DNA from 3 places in the Pseudoalteromonas sp. SD03 genome. Region 3 is predicted to be linked to each of the others. Evidence: predicted binding sites of a transcription regulator. Region 3 holds the regulator's gene; each other region holds the start of a gene.
The links. Region 3 encodes MetJ, which represses methionine synthesis genes. Its sites were predicted from a motif close to TAGACGTCTAGACGTCTA; they were not measured.
Positions count from the first base shown of each region.

Region 1 (4,275 bases), 820 kb from region 3:
CGTAATTACTGGCGAGGGGATACCCTTATTGAAGCGCAAAACAAGCCACCCATATGGGTATCGCTGAGTGTGTCACCTATTCGTGAAGATGGTGGAAAAATAACCAGTTACGTTGCTTCAGCGCAAGATATTTCATTTGTAAAAGAAAGCCAACGCAAAATGGAACAGCTCGCTTACTTCGACACATTAACCGGGCTCGCTAATCGTACATTCTTTAGAATGCAGCTTAGAAAGTCGATGGCGCTTGCTGAAAGAGGGCGTTACTCGTTTGCTTTATTTTATTTTGATTTGGATGAATTTAAGCGTATTAACGATACTTTAGGTCATGATGCAGGCGATCAACTATTGGTTGAAGTGGCAACGCGCTTAAAGCAGCGCTTACGAGCAGAAGATACTATAGCCCGTTTAGGCGGTGATGAGTTTGCGGTATTACTCAGTGGTATTGAGCATCAAAAAGAAGCATCGGAAGTCGCTGACACCATTCAAAAAACGTTAAATCAGCCAATAAAATTAGGTAGTAACGAAGTCATTGTTAGTGCCAGTATTGGTATTACCTTGGCGCCATTTGATAGCTTAGAAGAAGATCAGTTATTAAAACATGCCGATTTAGCCATGTATGAAGCAAAAGCGAAAGGGCGTAATACGTTCCACTTTTATAGCCAAGATCTAAATGCAGCCGCCAATGAGCGATTATTCCTTGAAAATGAGTTGCGCCATGCAATTAAAGAAAAGCAACTCACACTGCATTATCAGCCACAAGTTGATTGTCGAGATAATAGTGTAGTGGGATATGAAGCATTGCTTCGCTGGTTCCATCCTACGCAGGGATTCATTCCACCTACTAAATTTATTCCTATTGCTGAGGCAACGGGTTTAATTGTGGAACTTGGTAAGTGGGTATTACAACAAGCGTGTGAGTTTACTAAACGACTAGAGCAACAAGGTAGAGCGAGTAACATGTCGATAAACCTGTCAGCAAGGCAGTTTAAAGACGCAAGCTTAGTACCTATGCTGAAAAAAATAATCATAGAGACGCAAATTAATGCTAAAAGCCTGCACCTTGAACTGACTGAGAGCATGCTAATGGGTAATGTTGAGGCGGCTATTGATCAGCTACATCAATTGAAAAAGCTGGGTATTTCAATTTCTATTGACGATTTTGGTACGGGCTATTCTTCGTTGAGTTACCTTAAACGTTTTCCTGTTGATATTCTTAAAATTGACCGCTCGTTTGTTAAAGATATCCCTGAAGATGATAATGATATGGAGATCACCGCTGCGATTATTGCGATGGCACAAAAGCTCAAGCTTGATGTGGTTGCTGAAGGGGTTGAAACAATAGAGCAAGTTGAATTTTTACAAAATAATAATTGTTTTATTGTGCAAGGCTATTACTTTAGTAAGCCCGTTGCCGAAGCCGATATCCCTGTGTTGTTTGATCAATTAGCTGCGTTAAAAGTCCCTGAATAGAACAAAAATTGCGGGTTAACCACCCGCAATTTTTACCTTAAACTTTAATCCTTCTAAAATCGCCTTTAACTTATCGCGATCATCGCCTTGTACTTCAATAACTCCTTCTTTTACTGCGCCACCTTGGCCCATCTTACTTTTTATTGTTTTTGCTAACTTTTTTAAATCGTGCTGTTGGGGATCTAATCCTACAACTAGCATTACGCCTTTACCTTTTCGACCTTTGGTTTGTCGCTCTATGCGAATAGACCCGTCTTTAAATAGTTTTACATCCAGTTCTTTTTCTGGCTTTGGCTGGTCAATTCGCCCTGTTGCTGTTGAATACACTAAGTGATTATCACTCATAATTAACCTATCTAAGATTGAATCTAATATTGGGCTAAATAATAACAAATTTGTGACGCAAAGGCGTAATTTTTGCGCCTAAGCTGAACACCTTTTAATCCCGCAAAGATAAACACCCTCTGTTTAAGTACCGCAATAGTGCCTATGAATAAAAGTGTTTAAGGATTTTAAAAAGCGCTTTAAATTGGCTAGCGCTATAAAAATATCCATGCTACTATTTCAGCATTATAGATGTATGGATGGCCAAATGATAGATTCTTATTTAGAGCAAGCTCAGCTTAATGTAGAGCAACAGTTAATTAACGCTGAGCTAGAAAAGCTTGAGCAGTACTTAAATAGCAATGCTGCACCGGCCGTGCGTTGGCAGTATCAAATTCCAGAACTCGGTGAAGGTGGCGCATGTAGTTTATTCGGCTACTTGCAAGATGAGCCGTTTAATTTAAACGATTACGTTAGCCAAAATACGCAAACAACGGCAAAGTTAGCGCAACTTCAGTTGATTGTTGACTATGTAATCGAAAACACCCAGTTAGATTGGTATGGCATCTATCAAAATACGGCCACCCCTGAAGGCGAGCAGTTATTAAAGCTCGCTTATTTTGGTGCACCGAGTCGCCCTTTATTTCCGCTCACCGCTGAATTTGCAACCGGCAGTAATAATGTGCAAGTGGCACTCAGTGGTAAAGGACGTGTCATTAATAATGTTGAGCAATATTTAGCCGCGGGTGGTGAGTATTACACCTGCGATCCGAAAGTAAAAGCAGAGGCCTGTTTACCACTATTTAATGCGCAAAAGCAGTGCATTGGCATTGTCGATGGCGAAGCCTTTAGCACGGATTTTTTTGATAATGCGACACTCGCGTTATTAATTGCATGCTGTATTAAAATTCCTCACTTTTTAGTGTAAATAACACTGGTCAATCGAGTGAGTTTTTATGTTAAGCTTAGCGCAACAGCTAACCCCTAAATAACGAAGAGATAGTCAATGTTCTCAGTATTAAAACCATTACCAACAGACCCTATTCTTGGCCTTATGGCGGCCTATAAGCAAGATACTAACCCTAATAAGATTGACTTAGGGGTTGGTGTATATAAAGACGAGCAGGGGAATACCCCGGTATTAAAGTCAGTAAAAAAAGCAGAAGCGTTTCGTTTAGAAAATGAAATGAGCAAATCTTACATTGGTCTTGCTGGTAACTTAGATTACTGTCAACAAATGGAAAATCTTCTTCTTGGTGAGCACCCGGCATTATTAGCTAATCGCGTACGCACAGCACAAGCACCTGGTGGTACAGGCGCACTTCGTGTTGCAGCAGAATTTATTGTACGTTGTAACCCAGGCGCTACTGTATGGGTTACCAACCCAACGTGGGCTAACCACATTAGCTTATTTGAAGCTGCAGGCTTAACTGTTAAAGAATACCCATACTACGACTACGAAAACAAAGATTTATTGTTTGATGAAATGGTTGAAACATTAACACAGGTACCTAAGGGCGATGTTGTGTTATTACATGCATGTTGCCACAACCCAAGTGGTATGGATTTAAACGAAACACAATGGAATACTATTGCTGAACTTGCAAAAGATGTGGGCTTTACGCCATTGATTGATATTGCATACCAAGGTTTTGGTTCTTCTTTAGAAGAAGATGCCAATGGTTTACGTATTTTAGCCAATGCGGTTGAAGAGTTGATCATTTGTTCATCATGTTCTAAAAACTTTGGCTTATACCGTGAGCGTATTGGTGCGTGTTCAATTATTGCAAAAGACAGTGCAACCGCTGATATTTCAAACTCGGTATTATTAAGTGTGGTACGTAGCATTTATTCTATGCCGCCAGCGCACGGTGCAGACATTGTAAACACCATTTTAAGCAGCACAGAGTTAACGCAGTTATGGCACAGTGAACTTGATGAAATGCGTAACCGTATTAATGGTTTACGTAGTTTAATTAAAGACAGCCTTGCAGCCAAAGACATTGCTCAAGACTTCTCATTTATAGACCGCCAACACGGTATGTTCTCTTTCTTAGGTATTAATAAAGAGCAAATCGAGCGTCTACAAAAAGACTACGGTATTTATATTGTGGGCTCTAGCCGTGTAAACGTTGCGGGAATTAGTCAAGCAAACATCGATTACTTTGCTAACGCTGTTGCTGATGTATGTAAGTAACCAATAATAAGTTTTAGCTTATTAGCAATAAAAAAACCGCACACTCGTTGCGGTTTTTTATTGTTTGTAATACCCATCCCCTTATATATATCTGCTTAGATATAAGGGAGTTTAATTCGTTAAATTGTTCAAATATTTATACAAATTGGTATTACAGCCAGCGAATAGCGCCTGCAATACGTTCATTATACATATCAACCGGTGAGCCTAGGCTTGCTATTAGTACAGTATCAGCTTGTTTTCCTCGGCTGATATGGCCTACATAGCGAGAGTCACTAAAGTCA
Region 1 is NZ_CP162514.1:1,144,873-1,149,147, forward strand. Features, by position in the region: gene ABZP26_RS05310 (EAL domain-containing protein) at 1-1,470, shown strand, start outside; gene ABZP26_RS05315 (translation initiation factor) at 1,486-1,815, opposite strand; gene ABZP26_RS05320 (GAF domain-containing protein) at 2,063-2,722, shown strand; gene ABZP26_RS05325 (amino acid aminotransferase) at 2,801-3,991, shown strand; gene ABZP26_RS05330 (DUF3379 family protein) at 4,143-4,275, opposite strand, start outside.
Region 1: a site for MetJ is predicted at 2,044-2,061, ahead of ABZP26_RS05315 (translation initiation factor). Genes of this name have one in related genera too.

Region 2 (4,275 bases), 1.1 Mb from region 3:
CTAAGGAATTGCTAGCCAAAACTTTGTAAGTTTCTAGCACACTATGGGGGCGTTAGCGCCTTAGAGTATATATGCTAAATTCATTTAAAACTTAAATCATTCCAATGTCCGCTTTGGGGATTTGAGATCTAAAACCATGTAAAAATTTTAGGCATAATTTCAGTTTTGAATAGATGTAAACTTTCAAGTTAAAAAGTAAGCTTTAGGGTATCTGAACTGCCATATTTAACTTAAAAGCTAACTTCCGCTAATGGCTAACAATAGACATTTCAACTTTGATATTTCTATGACTGCTTTGGTAGTATTTGTGACAATAAATATAGATCCAAATACAAATACTGAATGTCCGCTCATGGCACAAAGCAGTCACTGGTAACGTTAACGCGGTAAGTTGGACTGTTTCTGGTAAATTCATTATTTTTGTCGGATGGCGTGGCTCCGCCACTTATCCGACCAACGTCAAAATGTAGATTGGTTAAGCCGAAGGCGCCACCCAACAGGCTTTCAAATTCACTTTTTATCCGCAATTGGCACTTTGCCGAAATTCAGCTTTGATAAAGCCCTACAGTTTAAACCTGACAGTTCAAGTTAGTACTTATTAAAATAAACGAAGCTAACTACTTGAACTGGCTTATTCGATGTCGCTTATTATTGTTGCCCGAACCCCGAACCCCGAACCCCGAACCCCGAACCCCGAACCCCGAACCCCGAACCTCGAACCCCGTAATTAAGCTATTAGTTTCTCCGCAAGGTTGAGTTCCATTGTTGCTTTTAATAAACGGTATAAGTTAATAGACGCGTCTATTTCTTCTTTACGGTTGGTTAAGCTTTCAATATTTAAACCCAGTGGTACACCTAAGTGAGCACAGCTTTTTAAAATTGAGTCGAGATTTTCACGACAAATACGTACCGATTCGCTTAGTGTATTTTCCGAATCAAGCATGCGCCATTTAGTTGCCTCTGGCACTGAGATACCTAGCCATTGCATAAACTCTAAGGTTTTTTCACCACCACAAGGCGTAAAGGTTAATATAATCCGATTAGGTGTCAGGCCTTGTGCTTTGCATGTGCGCGCATAACTGGTTATTAAATCTATGGTTGCTTGTGCATTATAAACGGCTTGAGAGATAAAAAACTGGCATCCTTGAGCTGTTTTTTCTATTAAGCGTTGGTGCTCGTTGCGCTTATTGGCATGGCGCTCAGCAATGGTTACACCACCTAAAAAGAAGTCTTCTGACTGCTCTGCCAGAGTTTTGTAGGCATTCGGTAAGCTCAGCTTTATATCACCGGCTGATGATGGGCTACCCACTAACACCACGTTTTTTAAATCGTAGTCATTTTTAGTTTCATCTAACCACGCTTTAAACTCACTCACACCGCGCTGAGCTACACTTTTATAAGTAATGACATCAAGATCAGATAAGCCTCGTAAGAGTTGACTGTACTCGCGCGGATCAACTGTTTGCTTAAATGCAAATGGACGCGCTTGCTCTGTACGGCTGCTTTCATCTTGAATGTCATAAATAATCACACCGTCATATTCAATTTCGTGTAAACGGCCTAATAACTTTTCGGCAATGACTTTTAATTGCGCTTTATCAGTCCCAATTTTTGGCGGTGTTGTGCCAATTAGGTAAACACCTTGGTTGGTGTCCTGTATTTTTTCTTGAAGTGATAAAGCCATAATCCTCATTCCAGCTTAATTTGTGATGATGGATTTAATATAGCAGCCATTTAGACGTCTAGATAGATTTATTTTGTTGAAAGTTTCTCAACTAACGTGAATTATTTTCATAGTTAAATTAAATAACTGACACAGTTGTTTACATAATTAATAGGCTTAGGGCTCTTATATTTAATTACTTTACGGCATACTTAGTTTGGTAAATGTTTTAAAAATTGCTCAATTTAAAAAGGGATAACAATGAAATTTAAATTATTGGCAACTAGCCTAGCGGTATCGCTGGCCTTAACAGGTTGTGCTATGCCGCAAAGTCAAAACACGCAAACAGCAGCTCAACAAGAACAAGTTAATAAAGCAGATGAGCGTGTTTTTTCACAAGATTACCTAATAGAAGAGCTAGATAACGGCCTACGTGTGATGGTAGTTAAAACCGATTACCCAGATGTAGTATCGCTACAAATACCGGTGTCTGTTGGCTCGCGTAATGAAGTGGAAGCAGGTAAAACTGGTTTTGCTCACTTTTTTGAACACATGATGTTTAAAGGGTCTGAAAAGTTTCCGCAAGATGTGTATTCAGATATTTTAAAAAATTCAGGGGTTGATAACCGCGCCTACACAACTAACGATTACACTAACTACCACTTAAATTTTTCAAAACAGCATCTTGATAAAGTACTTGAGATTGAAGCTGATATTTTTCAAAACTTAAGCTACACCGAAGAACAATTTAGAACGGAAGCGCTTACCGTTAAAGGCGAGTACTTAAAAAATAATGCCAGCCCAATTCGTAAATTATTAAGTGCGGTACGCCAAGAAGCGTTCGATAAACATACCTATAAACACACTACTATGGGCTTTTTTGAAGACATTGAAGCCATGCCAGATCAAATGGCCTACGGTAAAGAGTTTTTTGCTAAGTTTTATAAGCCTGAATATGTATCGCTTGTGATTGTTGGTGATGTTGAGCCAAAAGAGACCATGGCGATGGTTAAAAAGCACTGGGGTAATTGGCAAAAAGGCGACTATGTTGCTGATATTCCAAAAGAGCCAACTCAACAAGCGCCAAAATATGTGCATGAGCAAAACGAAGGATTACCTGGTCACTGGTTACTTGTGTCGTATAAAGGCGCTGCATGGGAGCCTCAGAAAAAAGACAGAGCCGCATTAGATTTACTGTCGCAGCTTTATTTTTCGAGCAATTCAGATATTTACCAAGAGCTGGTAGTAGAAAAACAAATCGCGAGTCAAATGTTTACCTATAACCCAGAGACAAAAGATCCAGGGTTACTGCATGTATTTGTAAAAGTTGAAAATGCCGATGATTTAGCCACAGTGCGTGATGCTATAAACCGTACCTATGCCAAAGCGCGTACCGAGTTGGTTGATAGCCAAAAACTTAGCGATTTAAAGTCTAATCTTAAATACAGCTTTATAAATGGTTTAGATTCGTCGCAAGCAATTGCCTCTACACTTGCCAGCTATATGCATTTTGAGCGCGATCCTGAGGTAATTAATCAGCTGTATAAATCGGCAGACAATATCACTAGCGAAGATATTAGAGCCGTTGCAAATAAGTATTTTGTTGATAATGCGCGCACCACAATTACTATGTCGGCACTTGATAAAGCCCCTGGTTTTGAACAAGAAAGCGACTTAAATGCCTTGGTAGCAAAATATCAGCAAGTACCGAGTAAGCCTATCTTTAAGGTGCTGGATAAAACTAATAGCTCGCCGTTAATCGATATTAACTTATTATTTAATACCGGTGCCGCTGCTGATCCGCAGGGTAAAAAAGGGGTTGCAGCGCTCACTGCCGCAATGCTGGCGCAAGGTGGCTCAACCTCAATGAGTTACAAAGATATTAAAAAGGCAATGTACCCGCTGGCGGGTAGCTTTGGTTATCAAATAGATAAAGAAATGCTGTCGTTCCAAGGGCGTATTCATAAAGATAATGCAGCTCAGTGGTATGCCTTAGTGAGTGAGCAGCTGCTAAACCCAGGCTTTAGAGAAGATGACTTTAAGCGTCTGAAAAAAGAAATGATCGATGGCATTAAATCGGGTTTAAGAGCCTCTAATGATGAAGAGTTGGGTAAAGAAGTCCTCTACAGTGTGCTTTATAAAGGCCACCCTTATGAAAGCTATAACTACGGTGACTTATCTGACTTAGAAGCGCTGACCCTTGATGATGTTAAAGCGTTTTATAATGCTGAACTTACACAAGCTAAACTTACTGTGGGTTTAATTGGTGCCGTGCCTGAAAAACTCAAAGCACAAATGTTAACTGATTTAGCGACGCTCCCTAAAGGTGAGCAAAGTCGCTTAACAATCCCTGATGCGCCAGTACTTAAAGGTCATCATGCAACGATTGTTGAAAAGTCAGCGCAATCAACGGCTGTGTCGTTCGGGTTCCCTATTGATACCATTCGTAGCAGCGAAGACTGGACCGCATTGTGGTTAGTGCGCTCGTACTTTGGTGAGCATCGCAGTTCTAACAGTTACTTGTACGAACGTATTCGTCAAACGCGTGGTATGAATTACGGTGATTACGCCTACATTGAATACTTCCCTCGTGGTATGTTTCAAACTAAACC
Region 2 is NZ_CP162514.1:2,724,523-2,728,797, reverse strand. Features, by position in the region: gene ABZP26_RS12770 (methylenetetrahydrofolate reductase) at 728-1,684, opposite strand; gene ABZP26_RS12765 (M16 family metallopeptidase) at 1,925-4,275, shown strand, end outside.
Region 2: a site for MetJ is predicted at 1,728-1,745, ahead of ABZP26_RS12770 (methylenetetrahydrofolate reductase). Genes of this name have one in related genera too.

Region 3 (4,275 bases):
GTGTTTTTCATTTTTATGACGAATTTATATTTTAAAAATGTCAGGATAATCTAGGGAAGTTGCTGATAAATCACTTAAAATTAACAGTTCTAGCATATAACAGGATAGACCTGATATTGCTTGGAATTTAAAAATAATAAAGGTATCGTAGATTAAAACTACCTCTCACTTTAACTTAAATTGCAGGATATAATCGCGTTATGTCAGATTTTCGTGAACAAGCACTACATTACCATGCCCATCCCGTTCCAGGTAAAATCAGTATTGAGCTGACCAAGCCCGCTGAGACGGTTAAAGACCTCGCGCTCGCATACAGCCCCGGTGTCGCAGAACCTGTTCGTGAAATTGCCGCTGATCCAGCAAATGCCTACAAATATACTGGTAAAGGAAATATGGTTGCGGTTATTACTAACGGCACCGCAATTTTAGGCTTAGGTAATTTAGGTCCACTGGCTTCAAAACCCGTTATGGAAGGTAAAGCGCTACTATTTAAGCGTTTTGCAGGGTTAGACTCTATAGATATTGAAGTTAAGCACCGTACTACCGAAGACTTTATTAACACGGTGGCTAATATTGCCGACACTTTTGGTGGAATTAATTTAGAAGATATTAAAGCGCCCGAGTGTTTTGAAATAGAAAAAGCGCTTATAGAGCGTTGTAGCATTCCTGTTTTTCATGATGATCAGCATGGTACGGCTATTGTAACGGCTGCGGGTATGCTAAACGCGCTGGAAGTACAGGGCAAAGCAATTGAAGATGCAATTATTGTATGTTTAGGTGCCGGCGCTGCAGCTGTTGCCTGTATGGAGCTTTTAATTAAATGTGGCGCGTTGCGTGAACATATTTATATGTTAGATCGCAAAGGAGTTATTCATACGCGTCGTGATGACTTGAATGAATATAAGCAATTATTTGCAAACAATACCGATAAACGTACTTTACAAGATGTAATTGAAGATGCCGATGTGTTTGTGGGTGTATCGGGCCCTAATTTATTAGCCCCTGAAGATTTAAAATTAATGGCTGATAGACCCGTGGTATTTGCTTGTTCAAACCCCGATCCTGAAATCGATCCGCAATTAGCACACGCTGCACGTAACGATTTAATTATGGCTACAGGTCGCTCTGATTATCCGAATCAAGTTAATAACGTATTGTGTTTTCCGTTTATTTTCCGTGGTGCGTTAGATGTACGTGCCAGTGAAATAAACGACGAGATGAAAATTGCTGCTGTAGAAGCAATTCGCAGTATTGCTAAAGAGCCCGTGCCGACTGAAGTGCTTACTGCCGCAGGCATCGACAAATTAGAGTTTGGTGCTAAATATATTATACCAAAACCAATGGATCCTCGTTTGTTACCACGTATAGCTAAAGCGGTTGCGCAGGCGGCGGTAGACTCTGGCGTTGCACAAATTGATATGCCAGAAAACTACATGGCGTAATTGTTAAGTGTAAATTAGCGCAAAAAAAACCTCAGCATTTGCTGAGGTTTTTTTGTATAAAGACCCTTCTAGTCTTCATTTAAAATAGGCACTTCTAGTCCCATTTCTTGCATTATTTTCTTCACTTCTTCAGGTACTTTTTCTGCGTTATCTTTACGCAAATCATCATCATTAGGCAGCGGTTGCCCGGTAAACGCATGCAAAAACGCTTCGCATAAAAGCTCGCTATTTGTTGCATGACGTAAGTTGTTTATTTGACGACGAGTACGTTCATCAGTTAATACTTTTAATACATTTAGCGGGATCGAAACGGTGATCTTCTTTACTTGTTCGGATTTTTTCCCGTGTTCTGCGTATGGGTGAATATATTCACCATTCCATTTAGCCATAAGATGTATCGTTGCCTCAGATTATAAATTGCTCACACAGCATCAAAGCGTGTAAATATGCGTGAAATTCTATCGGTTTAAAAAAGATAGTCAAATACTAGTTATTTAGCTATCTAGACATTTAAATGTTTTGACATCTTAAATTGCATGCGCTACCTTTTAGACGTCTAAACATCCAAATTAGTAAAGGTAGCGAAAATGAGTGAAAAAAATAAGGCAACAATTGCTGTTCGTAGTGGAATAGAAGCCGACAAACAGCATGGTGCGGTTGTTCCACCGCTTTATTTATCAACAACTTACTCATTTGCTGACTTTGATACAAAGCGTCAATATGATTATGGCCGCAGTGGTAACCCTAATCGTGACATTTTGGCTGAGGCGCTCACGGAGCTTGAAGGTGGCGCTAAAGGCATTATTACCGCAACAGGCATGGCAGCCGTTCACCTAACAACACAATTACTTAATAGTGACGATACGTTAGTGATCCCTCATGACTGTTATGGGGGCAGCTATCGCTTATTTACTTCGCTAGAAAAGCGCGGCTTATTAAAACTAGAAGTGGTCGATTTTACCAAAAGCGACAGTTTGACACGCATCCTTGCTATTAAACCTAAGCTGATTTGGATTGAAACACCTAGCAATCCTATTTTACGCTTAACAGATATTAAAGCGGTAACTGATACAGCTAAACAGTGTGGTGCACTGGTTGCCGCCGACAACACATTTTTATCGCCAGCATTACAAAACCCGATTAAGTTTGGCGCTGATATTGTGGTGCACTCAACCACAAAATATATCAATGGCCATTCAGACGTTGTTGGTGGCGCGGTTATCGCAGCGACTGCTGAGTTAGGTGAAGAGTTAGCGTGGTGGGCAAATAACATTGGCATCACCGGCGCGCCATTTGATAGCTATTTAACGCTCAGAGGCTTACGTACTTTAAACGTGCGTTTAAGGCAACACCAAGAAAATGCACTCGCCATTGCACAGTATTTAGAACGCTCCCAGTTTGTTGCCCAAGTTTACTACCCAGGTCTTGAATCACACCCTCAACATGCGCTAGCTAAGGCGCAGCAGCTTGGCTTTGGTGCTATGGTTAGCTTTGATATAAAAGGCGATATAAACGATGCTGCAGCGTTTTTAACGCGCTTAAATGAATTTAGCTTAGCGGAATCATTAGGTGGAGTAGAAAGTTTGATTTGTCACCCTGCGACTATGACCCACGCCGGCATGGACGCAACCGCGCGTGCAGAAGCCGGAGTAGGCGACACGCTTATTCGTATCTCGGTGGGTATTGAAGATGTAAATGATTTACTCGCTGACTTAGACAGGGTATTTAATTTGGTGCGCCCAGGGCAAGCCAATCCCGGCCTATCGGCAAAAAGTGGTGCTAGTGAATCATTTGGTTCAGCAAAGTTAAACGCGGCGCATCCGGCGTTATGGTAGTGCATACCAATCTTCAAAATACAAAACATAAATGCGAGTCGGTATTAATATGGTAAATCAGGTTCATAAATTTGGTGGTTCGAGTTTAAGCTCAGCGGATCGCTTTAAAAGTGTCGCAAATATTATTTTAACTCACGCTCAAGCTGGGGATTGTGTGGTGGTATCGGCTGCCGGTAAAACCACCGATACCTTAGTTAAACTGTGGCAAAGCTACCAACAACAAGACACTCAAGCTATTGCTGATATTGTATTGCTATTGAGCAACCATCAAATAGCTCTAATTGAGCAATTATTAATAGCTAAAGCTAAGCACCATGCGCTTGATTTACTTGAAACTGATCTCAGTATTATTACCAAGCAGGCTAAGCAAGGGACATTAGCTGAAGCTGCGTTATTAGCACATGGTGAATTGTGGTCTGCAAGGTTACTAAGCGCTTACTTAGAACAGCTTAACGTTAGCGCTTGTGCCCATGACGCTAGGCAGTTATTTACGTTAGATGCCGGGCAGCTGCAGCATGCTAATAATCAGCAGCAGTGCTTAAAAGCCATACAGACGAGTAAAATTAATGTAGTTACTGGGTTTATTGCGGCTGATTTACATGGTGAAACAGTGACCTTAGGGCGAAATGGCAGTGATTACAGTGCCACTTTATTAGCGCGGTATTGCAATGCTAAAAAAGTCTCTATTTGGACTGACACTCAAGGTGTTTTTAGTACTGATCCGCGTAAGGTTGCTAATGCGGTTAAGTATGCGCGAGTGTGCCGTGATCAAGCGAATTTATTAGCGAGATTAGGTAATCCAGTATTACACGCTAAAACATTATCGCCATTAAAAGATACCGATATAGAATTAGTTGTTCGCAGTAGTTACGATCCTCAAGGCAGTCATACCGAAATAGTTAAACTAGGAATGAGTAAACAAAAACGCTTTTTAACCACAGTAAATAATGTGGATTTACTCATTGTTGATGATCTGAGTGAAGGCGAAGTAGCACATG
Region 3 is NZ_CP162514.1:322,771-327,045, forward strand. Features, by position in the region: gene ABZP26_RS01465 (malic enzyme-like NAD(P)-binding protein) at 201-1,442, shown strand; gene metJ (met regulon transcriptional regulator MetJ) at 1,511-1,831, opposite strand; gene metB (cystathionine gamma-synthase) at 2,030-3,277, shown strand; gene metL (bifunctional aspartate kinase/homoserine dehydrogenase II) at 3,327-4,275, shown strand, end outside.